DNA from 2 places in the Streptomyces sp. NPDC054047 genome. Region 2 is predicted to be linked to the other one. Evidence: predicted binding sites of a transcription regulator. Region 2 holds the regulator's gene; the other holds the start of a gene.

Region 1 (7,194 bases), on a different contig from region 2:
CGCGAACTCGGCGTCGAGCAGGGCAAGTTGTTCGTCAAGGACGACTCCGGCAACCCGACGCACTCCTTCAAGGACCGTGTTGTCGCGCAGGCCATCGAGGCGGCGCGCGCCTTCGGCTTCACCACCCTGTCCTGCTCCTCCACCGGCAACCTCGCCGGTGCCGTGGGTGCCGCGGCGGCCCGCGCCGGCTTCCGCTCCTGCGTGTTCATCCCGCACGACCTGGAGCAGGGCAAGGTCGTCATGGCCGCGGTCTACGGCGGCGAGCTCGTCGGCATCGAGGGCAACTACGACGACGTGAACCGCTTCTGCTCCGAGCTCATCGGCGACCCGCTGGGCGAGGGCTGGGGCTTCGTGAACGTGAACCTGCGGCCGTACTACGGCGAGGGCTCCAAGACGCTCGCGTACGAGATCTGCGAGCAGCTGGGGTGGCAGCTGCCCGACCAGCTGGTCATCCCGATCGCCTCGGGCTCGCAGCTCACGAAGATCGACAAGGGCCTGAAGGAACTCATCCAGCTGGGTCTGGTCGAGGACAAGCCGTACAAGATCTTCGGCGCGCAGGCCGAGGGCTGCTCCCCGGTGTCGACCGCCTTCAAGGCCGGGCACGACGTCGTACGCCCCCAGAAGCCGAACACGATCGCCAAGTCGCTCGCCATCGGCAACCCCGCCGACGGGCCGTACGTCCTGGACATCGCGCGTCGCACGGGCGGTGCGGTGGAGGACGTGAACGACGAGCAGGTCGTGGACGCGATCAAGCTTCTCGCTCGCACGGAAGGGATCTTCGCGGAGACCGCGGGCGGCGTGACCGTGGGCGTCACGAAGAAGCTGCTCGATGCGGGGCTCATCGACCCGTCGCTGACCACGGTCGTGTTGAACACCGGTGATGGGCTCAAGACCCTCGACGCCGTTGCCGAGACGTCTCAGGCGACGGCGACGATCAAGCCCAGCCTTGAGGCGTTCCGCAGCGCCGGGCTCGCCGGCTAGCCGCCGCAGGGCCCGGCCGCCGTCGCCGACGGACGGTCGTGGTCCGTCCTCGCGCAGTTCCCCGCGCCCCTTGCAGGGGCGCTTCCTCCCCGCATCAAGAGGTGAACCCCATGAGCGTCAAGGTCCGCATCCCCACCATTCTCCGCACCTACACCGGCGGCCAGTCCGAGGTCGTCGCCGAGGGCGCGAACCTCAGCGAGGTCATCGCCGACCTGGAGAAGAACCACGCCGGCATCGCCGCCCGCGTCCTGGACGACCAGGGCAAGCTGCGGCGCTTCGTGAACGTCTACGTGAACGACGACGACGTCCGCTTCGAGCAGGGCCTGGAGACGGCCACGCCGGACGGTGCCGGGGTCTCGATCATTCCCGCCGTCGCGGGTGGTTGATCCTTTAAGGAAATACCCTGCGTAATTGCTGTTGCCCCCTCCGCGAGAGAAGTGGAGGGGGCAATTCCATGTGGTTGAGCGCGGTACAGTTGGGAAGCGAGCTTCCCCGTTTGTGCCCAGCGCATATACGAAGTCGCCCTGAGGGCGACAAGAAGTAGCCAAAGTGCACTGCCCATTTGCCCTTTCCGTGGCATTTGTCTGGCCCGAGTTGCCCTGAATCCCGGTGAATTCTCCGCATATTCCCGATCAGGCGTGCCCAGAATTCTCGTCCGATTGACCTGTTGCAGAGGGCAGTTGGACAGATACATTCAGCCGCGGTCGACGCGTTCCGGCGCACGCCTCCACAACCCATTGGGGGGGTGAGGTCTGACCCGGGTCCGCGAAGTGCGGGTCCGTGCAAGGGCCAGTAATAGGGGAGTTAGGCATGGCTCAGGGCACCGTCAAGTGGTTCAACGCGGAGAAGGGGTACGGCTTCATCGCGGTCGACGGTGGTGCGGATGTTTTCGTCCACTACAGCGCGATTCAGATGGACGGCTACCGCACCCTTGAAGAAGGTCAGCGAGTGGAGTTCGAGATCTCGCAGGGCCAGAAGGGTCCGCAGGCGGACATGGTCAAGCTCGCCGTCTGATCTCGGCGCGATCGGCCAGCGACTTAGCGAGTGACGAGGGGCCCGCATCCCGACAGGGGTGCGGGCCCCTCGTGCGTCCCGGGGCTCGTGCCCCTCAAACGTCGCCGGGGCACGCGCCCCTCGTACGTCGGGGATCCGTAAGAGGCGCTTGCACTCGCAGGGGTCGAGTGCTAATCATTGGGCTTAGCACTCTCTGAGTGAGAGTGACAGAACTTGGATCGGGTCGGTGAGGCTCGCAGGCCGGGTGGGGCAAGGAACCACAAGGCTTGCAGGCCGTCCGTCGCGGGCGCTGGCGCGATCCGGAAGCATGCCACCCCTGTCCGGGAGGACCACTTCACATGGCCAAGATCATCGCGTTCGACGAGGAGGCACGGCGCGGCCTCGAGCGCGGCATGAACCAGCTCGCCGACGCCGTCAAGGTGACCCTGGGCCCCAAGGGTCGCAACGTCGTCCTCGAGAAGAAGTGGGGTGCCCCCACGATCACCAACGATGGTGTTTCCATCGCCAAGGAGATCGAGCTCGAGGACCCGTACGAGAAGATCGGCGCCGAGCTGGTCAAGGAGGTCGCGAAGAAGACGGACGACGTCGCCGGTGACGGCACGACGACCGCGACCGTCCTGGCCCAGGCGCTGGTCCGCGAGGGCCTTCGCAACGTAGCCGCCGGTGCCAACCCCATGGCCCTCAAGCGTGGCATCGAGAAGGCCGTCGAGGCCGTCTCGGGCGCCCTGCTCGAGCAGGCCAAGGACGTGGAGACCAAGGAGCAGATCGCTTCGACCGCCTCCATCTCCGCCGCCGACACCCAGATCGGCGAGCTCATCGCCGAGGCGATGGACAAGGTCGGCAAGGAAGGCGTCATCACCGTCGAGGAGTCGCAGACCTTCGGGCTCGAGCTTGAGCTCACCGAGGGCATGCGCTTCGACAAGGGCTACATCTCGGCGTACTTCGCCACCGACATGGAGCGTATGGAGGCGTCGCTCGACGACCCGTACATCCTGATCGTCAACTCGAAGATCTCGAACGTGAAGGACCTCCTTCCGCTCCTCGAGAAGGTCATGCAGTCCGGCAAGCCGCTGCTGATCATCGCCGAGGACGTCGAGGGCGAGGCCCTGTCGACCCTGGTCGTCAACAAGATCCGTGGCACCTTCAAGTCCGTCGCCGTCAAGGCTCCGGGCTTCGGTGACCGCCGCAAGGCCATGCTCGGCGACATCGCCATCCTCACCGGTGGCACCGTCATCTCCGAGGAGGTCGGCCTCAAGCTGGAGAACGCCGGTCTCGACCTGCTCGGCCGCGCCCGCAAGGTCGTCATCACCAAGGACGAGACCACGATCGTCGACGGCTCCGGTGAGAGCGACCAGGTCCAGGGTCGCGTCAACCAGATCCGCGCCGAGATCGAGAACTCGGACAGCGACTACGACCGCGAGAAGCTGCAGGAGCGCCTGGCGAAGCTCGCCGGCGGTGTTGCGGTCATCAAGGCCGGTGCCGCGACCGAGGTCGAGCTCAAGGAGCGCAAGCACCGCATCGAGGACGCCGTTCGCAACGCGAAGGCGGCCGTCGAAGAGGGCATCGTCGCCGGTGGTGGCGTGGCCCTCATCCAGGCCGCCGCCGTCTTCGAGAAGCTTGAGCTCGAAGGTGACGAGGCCACCGGTGCCGCCGCTGTGAAGCTGGCCCTCGAGGCCCCGCTGAAGCAGATCGCGGTCAACGCCGGCCTCGAGGGCGGTGTCGTCGTCGAGAAGGTGCGCAACCTGACCGTCGGCCACGGCCTGAACGCCGCGACCGGTGAGTACGTCGACATGATCGCCGAGGGCATCCTCGACCCGGCGAAGGTCACGCGCTCTGCCCTGCAGAACGCCGCGTCCATCGCCGCGCTGTTCCTCACCACCGAGGCCGTCATCGCCGACAAGCCGGAGAAGGCGGGCGCTGCCCCGGCCGGCGGCGGCATGCCGGGCGGTGACATGGACTTCTGATCCCCTGCGGATCAGCGGTTCATCGCTTCACGCGAACCGAGGGCGGCACTCCTTCTCACGAAGGGGTGCCGCCCTCGGGCGTTGCCAGGGCGTAGGCGATGCCGTCGTCGATGTCGGTCTCCAGACCCTCGCGGAAGGCGGCTTCGTACGCCGCGTCGCCGATGGCGTCGCGGATGCGCCGCTCGCAGGCCTGGCGGGTGGCCATGAGCTCGGGATCTCCCATCCGGGCGACGCCGCTGGAGCGCCACAGGACGTCGGAGATGCCGAGCAGCCGCCCGGTCTGCTCCGGGTCGGCCATGGCCGAGGTCAGTGCGTCGATGCTCATGGCGGCACCGAAGACGTCGTGGAGCCGCCATTTGATCGACAGGGCGTCACGGGCGTGCCGGGCGGCCGAGGCAGGGTCGCCGTTGCCCAGTGCCACCCTGGAGAGCATGTAGAAGGCGAAACTGCGCATCCACTGCTCGCCGTGCCGCTCGCACTCCTCGCGCAAGGTGTCGGCGCTCTCGGTGGCCCGTTCGAACTCGCCCAGATGGAGTTGGGCGTACGTCACGACAGAGAGCACGAAGAGCTTGATGGCGGGAGAACCGCCGCCGCAGTCGGGGGCGCTGGGCCTCTGTGCGAGAAGGCCGAGCACCCCTGCCGGCTGCCCGGTCAGCACCAGCTGGACCCCTTCGAGGTAGAGAGCGGCGTCGGCCGCCGCCGGATCGTCGATCCGGTCCGCCAGCGGCGTGCAGAGGTTCGCCAGCCGGTCGGAGGCTTCGAGGTCGCCCTGCATGAAGGCCACCGCCCCGCAGGCCCACAGGGCCCAGAAGCGTTCCGGTTCCGGGACCGGGTCGGGGGCCTTGGCGAGGGCCCGGTCCAAGTAGTGGCGGCCTTCGCGCTGGAAGCCGCAGCAGAGCCAGAAGAACCACAGACCGCCGGTCATCTCCAGGCTGTCGCGCGGGTCCGGGTCGGCGAGACAACTCTCCAGCGCCGTACGCAGGTTGGCGTGCTCGGCGGTGCACCGCTCGTACCACGACACCTGGTCGGGGCCGACCCAGTCCCGGCTGCCGGTGCGGACCAGCCAGCGGTAGTAGTCCCGGTGCCGCTGCGCGAGGCGCTGTTCCTCGCCGAGATTTCGCAGCCACTCCGCGCCGTACTCGCGGACGGTGTCCAGCATCGAGTACCGAAGCCCGCGCGGGGTCTTCACCGCTTGCAGGAGCGACTTGTCCACCAGCGCGGACAGCAGCCCCCCGATCTGCCCGCTGCCGAGCGGGCCGCCGGCGCAGACCAGTTCGGCCGCCTCCTGCTCGAAGCCGCCGGCGAAGACGGAGAGCCGGGCCCAGGCGAGCCGCTCCGGAGGGGTGCACAGTTCGTGGCTCCAGCCGATGGCCGTGCGCAGTGTCCGGTGCCGGGGGTCGCTCTCGCCGTGCCAGGCGCCGGACGCGGGGGAGGCGAGTGTCTCGAAGCGGGTGTGCAGGCGCTGCCGGAGTGCGTCCAGGTCCATCTCGGGCAGGCGGGCGGCGGCCAGTTCGATGGCGAGGGGGATGCCCTCCAGACGCGCGCAGATCTCCGCCACCGCCGTGCCGTCCTCCTCGGTGACGCCCGCGCGTTCCATGAACAGCAGGGCCGCGTCGGACAGTCGCGTGCCGTGGCCGTCGACGGGCAGCGGGGGCACGACGATCGCCTGTTCGCCACGGAGGGTCAGGGGGCGGCGGCTGGTGGCCAGGACGCGTACCCCCGGGGCCGCGGTCAGCAGGGTTCGTACGAAGTCGGCGCAGTCGGCGGCCAGGTGTTCGCAGCAGTCCAGGATCAGCAGCAGTTCCTTGTCGGCCAGCCAGTCGGCCACCACCTCGATCGCGGGCCGGGTGCTCTGATCGGCGAGCCGCAGGGCTTCGTACAGGGCGAGCGCCATCAGGGCAGGCCGGCTCAGCTGGGCGAGGTCGACCAGCCACACCCCGTCGGGGAAGTCCTCCCGCAGTTCGGCTCCGGCGCGCTGTGCGAGGCGGGTCTTGCCCACGCCGCCCACGCCGGTCAGCGTCACCACGCGGGCGTCGGCCACAGCCAGGGCGACGGCCCGCAGTTCGGGCCCGCGTCCGACGAAACTCGTTGTCTCGTCCGGCAGGTTGCCCACCTGCCGGCCCTGCCCGGATTTCCACATGCTGGCCTCCCCGTCCGGCCGCTCACCCCTGGGGGCCTCTTCCGGCCCCGCAGCCGCTGCTTCCCGCCGCCTGAGTCTGCTCTCCGTCACGGTCCCGGGCGTGCGGATGTCGTGAGATGCCTATTTCTCCAGGCAAGACGCTCTGTTCACCGCATTGCGGTGTCAGGCCCGATCATCTGCCGACTACTCCGGTCAACGCACCTGGGAAGGAGCGCGGTTGGGCCATAGTGACCGTCAGTCGTCACGCAGCGTGAATACAGGGGTGGGGTCGGGCCATGCCCGCCGGCAGGTGGCGCCGGGAGGCAGACATGAGGAGATGGCGCAGCAGGGGCGGCCTTCTGGCGCTCGCCCTGGGGGTGAGCTTCCTGTTCGCGGTGCTCGGCACGTCCGTCAGCGGCTGGCCGACCGGGGTCGCCGTGCTGCTGATCGGTCCGGTGCTGGCCGGTGTCTGGTCCAGTGCGCGGCGGACCGCCGTGGTGGCCGGATGGACGCTGCTGCTCGCGACGGGTACCGGCGTCCTGCGGCGTCTGGTGGGGACGCCGGGTTTCTGTCTGGAGTTCGTGGTCCTCCTGGCGGGCGGGGTGCTCGCCGTCCACAATGCCGCCCGGCATGCCGAACGGGAGGCGGCGCTCGCCCGGGTCACGGAGGTGGCGTGCGCGTCGCAGAGCGCGCTGCTACAGCCCCTGACGGTCGAGGTCGGCGGGATCGAGGTGTGCACCCGGCACCACAGTCCGGTGCGGGAGGCCTCGGTGTGCGGGGACCTGTACGACGTCGTCCACACGCCGTACGGACCGCGGCTGTTCGTCGGTGACGTACGAGGCCACGGCCTGGAGGCGCTGCGGACCACCGCGGCGGCGATGCGGGCCTTCCGCGACCTCGCCTATCTCACCCCCGGCCTGGCCGAACTGGCCACGGCCCTGGACGCCCGGCTCGCCGCGGACCTGGGGCCCGAGGACTTCGTCACCGCCGTCCTCGCCGAGTTCGCGCCCGGCGAGGTCCGCCTCGTCAACTGCGGCCACCCGCCGCCCCTGCGGGTGGGCAAGCAGGTCAGACTCCTCGAACCCCCGCAGCCCGCGCTCCCGTTGGGGATGCGGA
Region 2 (7,194 bases):
CTGGGTCCCCTGCTGCCCTTCGGCCGCCAACGCGGCCTTCGCCTCGGCCAGTTCGGCGGCGAGGACCTCCACGAGCTGCCCGGCGGGAAGCTCCCGCGACATGCGGTGGCCCTGCCCCGCCCACAGCGCCATGCCCTGCGCGTCACCGGCCTTGGCGGCGGCCTTGCGCAGGCCGCTGGTGAGGTGGTGGATCTGGGGGTAGGCGGCGGGGGCGTACGGACCGTGCTCCCGCATGAAGCGGTTGACCAGGCCGCGCGCGGGGCGGCCGGAGAAGGCGCGGGTCAGTTCGGTCCGGGTGAACAGCGGGTTGGTCATGGCCTGCTTGTGCAGGACGTTCGCGCCCGACTCGGGACAGACCAGGAAGGCCGTGCCGAGCTGCGCGGCGTCCGCGCCCGCGGCGAGCACCGCGGCGACCTGCGAGCCGCGCATCAGGCCGCCGGCCGCGACGACGGGGATCTGCACGGTCTCGCGCACCTGCGCGATGAGCGAGAGGAGGCCGAGCCCGGCGCCGTCCGTCTCGGGGTTGTCGCGGTGCGTGCCCTGGTGGCCGCCCGCCTCGATGCCCTGCACGCACACGGCGTCGGCGCCCGACCACTGGGCGGTCTGCGCCTCTTCGGGCGTGGTGACGGTGGCGACGGTGACCGTGCCGACCCGCGCGAAGGCGTCGAAGACGTCGCGCGTGGGGCATCCGAAGGTGAACGACACCAGCGGCACCGGGTCCTCGACGAGGATCGCGAGCTTGGCGTCGTAGCCGTCGTCGCGGCCGCTGTCCGGATCGCCGAGCTGCGTCTCGTACCAGGCGGCCTCACCGGCGAGCTGGTTGCGGTAGACGTCGACGGCCGCGGCATCGGCGTACTCGGGCTGCGGCATGAAGAGGTTCACGCCGAACGGCCGGCTCGTGAGCCCCCGCAGCTGTTTGATCTCCTGGTACATCCCGTCGGCGGTTTTGTACCCGGCGGCGAGGAAGCCGAGCCCCCCGGCCTCGGACACGGCCGCGGCGAGCTGGGGGCAAGAAGCCCCGCCCGCCATAGGGGCCTGCACGATCGGAAGGCGGCAGAGATCGGTCAGCGCGGAGGACATAACCGCATCGTGCCACGACCTTTGCGACCGACCGAATCGCGCCCCGGCAGGGGCGCGGGGAACGGCGCGAGCAACCACAAGTGACCCACGGACGACAAGGCGCCCCCGGCACGGGGTATCCGCTGCCGGGGGCGCCAAGAGGCACTGCTTGAGGCGCTACCGCCCGTTGAACGCGTCCTTGAGGCGCGAGAACAGACCCTGCTGTCCCGGCTGGAACTGCCCCGTGGGCCTCTCCTCGCCGCGCAGCTGCGCAAGCTCCCGCAGGACCCGCTCCTGCTCCGCGTCCAGCTTGCTCGGCGTGAGGACCTCGACGTGCACGATGAGGTCACCTCGCCCGCCGCCCCGCAGGTGCGTGATGCCCCTGCCGTGCAGCGGCACCGACTGGCCGGACTGCGTGCCCGGCCGGATGTCGACCTCTTCCATGCCGTCCAGCGTCTCCAGGGGCACCTTGGTGCCCAGGGCCGCGGCCGTCATCGGAATGGTGACCGTGCAGTGCAGGTCGTCCCCGCGCCGCTGGAACACGGCGTGCGGCAGCTCGTGGATCTCCACGTACAGGTCGCCGGCGGGGCCGCCGCCGGGGCCGACCTCGCCTTCGCCCGCGAGCTGGATCCGCGTGCCGTTGTCGACACCGGCGGGGATCTTCACGGTGAGCGTCCGCCGCGACCGGATGCGGCCGTCGCCGGCGCACTCCGGGCACGGGGTGGGCACGACCGTGCCGAAGCCCTGACACTGCGGGCACGGCCGCGAGGTCATGACCTGGCCGAGGAAGGACCGCGTGACCTGCGACACCTCGCCGCGACCGCGGCACATGTCACACGTTTGGGCGGATGTCCCCGGCGCGGCACCTTCACCGCTGCAGGTCGTGCAGACGACCGCCGTGTCGACCTGTATGTCCTTGGTGGTCCCGAAGGCCGCCTCGTCCAGGTCGATCTCGAGCCGGATCATGGCGTCCTGGCCACGGCGCGTGCGCGACCGGGGGCCACGCTGCGACGCCGTCCCGAAGAACGCGTCCATGATGTCCGAGAAGTTGCCGAAGCCACCGGCTCCGAAACCGCCCGCACCGCCGCCGCCCGCCTGGGACAGCGGGTCGCCGCCGAGGTCGTAGACCTGCTTCTTCTGCGGGTCCGACAACACCTCGTACGCGGCGTTGATCTCCTTGAAGCGCTCCTGAGTCTTCGGGTCCGGATTCACGTCCGGGTGAAGCTCACGCGCCAGCCTTCGGAAGGCCTTCTTGATTTCGTCCTGGGAAGCGTCGCGGCGCACGCCTAGTACGGCGTAGTAGTCCGTGGCCACTTACGACTCCGCCAGGATCTGTCCGACGTAACGTGCCACTGCGCGTACTGCTCCCATCGTTCCCGGATAGTCCATGCGGGTCGGGCCGACCACGCCGAGTTTGGCTACTGCCTCGCTGCCCGAACCGTAGCCGACGGAGACCACGGAAGTGGAGCTGAGTCCCTCATGGGCGTTCTCGTGACCGATCCGTACGGTCATGCCCGAATCCGTGGCCTCGCCAAGCAACTTGAGCAGGACGACCTGCTCCTCAAGAGCCTCCAGGACGGGCCTGATGGTGAGGGGAAAGTCATGTCCGAAGCGGGTGAGATTGGCCGTTCCGCCGATCATCAGCCGCTCTTCGGTCTCTTCGACGAGGGTTTCGAGGAGCGTGGAGAGCACCGTCGCCACCGTGCCCCTGTCCTCCGCGTCGAAGGACTCCGTCATGTCCTGCACCAGCTGCGGCACGTCCGCGAAGCGGCGCCCCGCGACCCTGCTGTTGAGCCGCGCCCGCAGATCCGCCAGCGAGGTCTCGCCGAACGGGGCGGGGCAGTCGATCATGCGCTGCTCGACCCGGCCCGTGTCCGTGATCAGTACGAGCATCAGCCGGGCCGGAGCCAGCGAGAGCAGCTCCACGTGCCGCACCGTCGACCGCGTGAGGGACGGGTACTGCACGACCGCGACCTGCCGGGTCAGCTGCGCGAGCAGCCGCACCGTACGCGCGACCACGTCGTCGAGGTCGACGGCGCCGTCGAGGAAGTTCTGGATGGCCCTGCGCTCCGGCGCCGCCATCGGCTTGACGCCCGCGAGCCGGTCGACGAAGAGGCGGTACCCCTTGTCCGTCGGGATGCGCCCCGCACTCGTGTGAGGCTGGGCGATGAACCCTTCCTCCTCGAGCGCCGCCATGTCGTTGCGGACGGTGGCCGGGGAGACCCCGAGGCTGTGCCGCTCGGTGAGCGCCTTGGAGCCGACGGGCTCCTCGGTGCCGACATAGTCGTGGACGATGGCGCGCAGCACTTCGAGCCTGCGTTCACTGAGCATCCGCGCACACCTCCACCTTTTTGCCCTGAAACCTGCCGGTCCTGTGGCCTCGCCTGGCACTCTTGTCGGGCGAGTGCCAGCCAACACCCCGCCCAGTGTACGGCCGCGAGGTACGACCCCGGCAAGGGCCGGACCCCTATGTCGGTCCAACGGCCAGGACAGCGGCTGCCAAGCCGCCCGTGCGGGGCTAGCGTCGGCTTATGGACGTGGCACTTGCTTGGGACGAGGCGGGTTGGGAGCGGCTCGCGCCGCACGTGGGGCGGCGGCGCCTCCCGGTCTGGGACTGTACGGCGGGCCTTGTCGTCGGCGGCGAATCGGCGCTGATGATCGAGGCGGGGGCGACCCTGCGCGAGGGGGCACAGCTGCGCACCCAGGCTCGGGGCCTTCTCGGCGGGGGCCGCCGGGTCACCCACCTCGCCCTGACGCACCCGCACTTCGACCACGTCCTGGGCGCCGCGGCGTTCGCGGGCGTGGAGGTGTACGGCGCGGTGGGCCTGGACACGGTCCTCGTGAAGGGCCGCGACGAACTGCGCGGCGACGCCGTCCGGCACGGCGTCGCCCCGGACGCCGCGGCGGAGGCCGCCGATCTGCTGGTCCGCCCGCACCACTTGGTGTGCGGGGAGTGGACGCTCGACCTGGGCGGCGGGGTGCAGGTCCTGCTCGCGAACGTCGGCCCCGGGCACTCGGGCCACGACATGGCGGTCCTCGTCCCCGGCACGGACAGCTCGCCGGAGATCGTCTTCTGCGGCGACCTGGTCGAGGAGTCGGGCGAACCCCAGGCGGGCCCCGACGCGGTCCCGGGGCGGTGGCCCGCGGCGCTCGACCGGCTCCTGGAGCTCGGCGGCGACGACGCTTTGTACGTCCCGGGGCACGGCGCGGTGGTCGATGCGGCATTTGTCCGTGCGCAACGCGCCACACTGGCGGCCCGCTTCGGCGTGTCGTAGCCGGTCGTACGCCACTTCTCTTATCGTCGTGCGAATGCGCCAGTACTCCGCAGACCTCACCCCGCCGTGGAAGAAGCCCAAGTCCGTGCCGGAGGTCGCCGCGGAGGCGGACCTCGTGGTGGAGGAGCTCGCCACCGGCTTCTGCGGGGCGGTGATCCGCTGCGAGAAGACGGCGGAGGGTCCGACGGTGACCCTGGAGGACCGCTTCGGCAAGCACCGCGTCTTCCCGATGACGCCCGGGGGCTTCGCCCTGGAGGGCCGCACGGTCACCCTCGTCCGCCCGTCCGCCGCCTCGTCTCCGGTACGTCCCACGCGCACCGCCTCCGGTTCGGTGGCCGTGCCGGGGGCGCGGGCCCGGGTCGCCCGTGCGGGGCGGATCTACGTCGAGGGGCGGCACGACGCCGAGCTCGTCGAGCGGGTGTGGGGCGACGACCTGCGGATCGAGGGCGTGGTCGTCGAGTACCTGGAGGGCATCGACGACCTTCCCGCGATCGTCGCCGACTTCTCCCCCGGTCCCGACGCGCGGCTGGGCGTCCTGGTGGACCACTTGGTGCCCGGCTCGAAGGAGTCCAGGATCGCGGCGCAGGTCAGTTCTTCCTCGGCCCTGGTGGTGGGCCACCCCTACATCGACGTGTGGGAGGCGGTGAAGCCCTCGTCGGTGGGGATCGCCGCGTGGCCCCGGGTGCCGCGCGGGCAGGACTGGAAGACGGGCGTCTGCGAGGCGCTGGGCTGGCCCCTGAACACGGGCGCCGCGTGGCAGCGGATCCTGGGCTCGGTGCGCAGCTACCGGGATCTTGAACCGGAGCTTCTGGGGCGGGTGGAGGAGCTGATCGACTTCGTCACCGCGGTCGAGTCCTAGACCGCCGCTTCGCGACGGATCTTTTCCCACCCGCCCACCCACCCGATTACCCCGCGGCTGCCTACCTGGGCCCCCAAAAGCTCTTCGACCCGTCCGGCGCGCCCGAACCTCAGTCCACCAGGTCCCGCACCACCGCGTCCGCCAGCAACCGGCCCCGCAGCGTCAACACCGCCCGGCCCTCCTCGTAGGGACCCGCCTCCAGCAGGCCGTCGGAGAGCGCCCGCCCCGCAGCAGCAAGCCCCGCAGGCCGCAGCAAGGTCAACGGGCACCCTTCGAGCAGCCGCAGCTCAAGAAGGATTCGCTCCACCCGCCGGTCCTCATCGGCGAGGATCTCCCGCCCGGCACCCGGCGAGCGCCCAGCGGCCAGCGCCCCCGCGTACGCCCCGGGATGCTTCACGTTCCACCACCGCACGCCCCCCACATGGCTGTGGGCCCCCGGCCCGGCCCCCCACCAGTCGGCGCCCCGCCAGTACAGCTCGTTGTGCAGGCAGCGCCCGGCCTCGGAGGTGGCCCAGTTGGACACCTCGTACCAGGAGAATCCCGCGCGCCCCAGGACCTCGTCCGCGATCAGATAGCGGTCCGCGTGCACGTCGTCGTCCGTCATCGGCACCTCGCCGCGCCGGATCCGCCGCGCCAGCTGCGTGCCCTCCTCGACGATCAGCGCGTAGGCGCTGACGTGGTCGGGGCCCGCGCCGATCGCCGCGTCAAGCGTGGCCCGCCAGTCGTCGTCGCTCTCGCCCGGCGTGCCGTAGATGAGGTCCAGGTTGACGTGGTCGAAGCCCGCCGACCGCGCCTCCGCCACGCACGCCTCGGGCCGACCGGGCGTGTGCGTACGGTCGAGCACCTTCAGCACGTGCTGCTTCGCGCTCTGCATCCCGAAGGAGACGCGGTTGAAGCCGCCTTCGCGCAGCTCGCTGAGGTACGCCGGGTCGACGGAATCGGGGTTCGCCTCGGTGGTGATCTCCGCGTCGTCCGCGAGCCCGAACTCCTCCCGGACGGCCCCCAGCATGCGGACCAGATCGGCCGCGGCGAGCAGCGTCGGCGTACCGCCCCCGACGAAGACGGTCCGCACCGGGCGCGGGTCGTCGCCCAGGGTCTTGCGCGCGAGCCGCACCTCGTCGATCAAGGTGTCCGCGTAGTTGTCGCGGGAGGCGAGCACGCCGCCGGAGCCGCGCAGCTCGGTCGCGGTGTAGGTGTTGAAGTCGCAGTAGCCGCAGCGCGTGGCGCAGTACGGGACGTGGAGGTAGAAGCCGAGGGGACGGGCCCCCGCTCCCTGCAGGGCGGACGCGGGCAGCGCGCCGTCCTCGGGCATGGGCTCACCATCGGGCAGTGCGGAAGGCATACCTTCGATTGTCCCGCACCGCGGAGGAACCCCGCGCCGCGCGGGCTTCCCGCACCGCCCCAGGGCCTCGCCGCGCGCCCCGCCGCTACTGCGCCTGAAGCACGAGCACCGCCATGTCGTCGTCCGGCGGTCTCTCCGAGAACTCGTGTACCAGCCTCTTGATCCGTTCCGCCACCAGCGCCGCGTCCAGCCCCGCGCAGCCCGCGAACGCCGCCGCGAGGCCGTCCGCGTCGTCGAACATCTGCTGTCCCGCGCGGCGCTCCGTCACGCCGTCCGTGACGCAGAGCAGGGTGTCGCCGGTCCGCAGCTCGAAGGTTTCGCTCGTGTACGTCGCGTCGTCCACGACCCCGAGCAGCAGCTGGGGCGTGGCCGCCGCCCGGACCGTTCCGTCCGGGGAGAGGAGCAGCGGCAGCGGATGGCCGGCGCTGGCCACCGTGCAGCGGACGCCGCCGTCGTCCATGGGCACCAGCTCGCCGTAGAGGAGGGAGAGGAAGCGGGAGGTGGCGCCGTCGGGCGGCAGGCCCTGGCCGCCCGCGACCGCGACCACCGCGGCGGCCGCGTCCGCCGCCTCCGTCGCGTCGTCGAGGAGGAGCTGGTTGAGGCGGTCGAGGACCTCCGCGACCTCGTATCCCTCGCGGGCGAGCAGCCGCAGCCACGGC

Evidence for each region. Region 2 encodes HrcA, which represses chaperone genes, less so after heat shock. Its sites were predicted from a motif close to TTNGCACTCNGNNNNNCNGAGTGCNAA; they were not measured.
Region 1: the regulator HrcA is predicted to act here: its motif matches at 2,179-2,205, upstream of groL (chaperonin GroEL).

The regions. Positions count from the first base shown of each region.
Region 1 covers NZ_JBVJKV010000012.1:144,637-151,830, forward strand. Annotated here, with positions in the region: gene thrC (threonine synthase) at 1-981, shown strand, start outside; gene ACZ6ZP_RS34715 (MoaD/ThiS family protein) at 1,092-1,367, shown strand; gene ACZ6ZP_RS34720 (cold-shock protein) at 1,792-1,995, shown strand; gene groL (chaperonin GroEL) at 2,334-3,959, shown strand; gene ACZ6ZP_RS34730 (ATP-binding protein) at 4,015-6,099, opposite strand; gene ACZ6ZP_RS34735 (PP2C family protein-serine/threonine phosphatase) at 6,408-7,194, shown strand, end outside.
Region 2 covers NZ_JBVJKV010000001.1:933,136-940,329, forward strand. Annotated here, with positions in the region: gene ACZ6ZP_RS04290 (nitronate monooxygenase) at 1-1,080, opposite strand, end outside; gene dnaJ (molecular chaperone DnaJ) at 1,237-2,373, opposite strand; gene hrcA (heat-inducible transcriptional repressor HrcA) at 2,374-3,390, opposite strand; gene ACZ6ZP_RS04305 (MBL fold metallo-hydrolase) at 3,591-4,334, shown strand; gene ACZ6ZP_RS04310 (DUF3097 domain-containing protein) at 4,369-5,193, shown strand; gene hemW (radical SAM family heme chaperone HemW) at 5,303-6,535, opposite strand; gene ACZ6ZP_RS04320 (SpoIIE family protein phosphatase) at 6,621-7,194, opposite strand, start outside.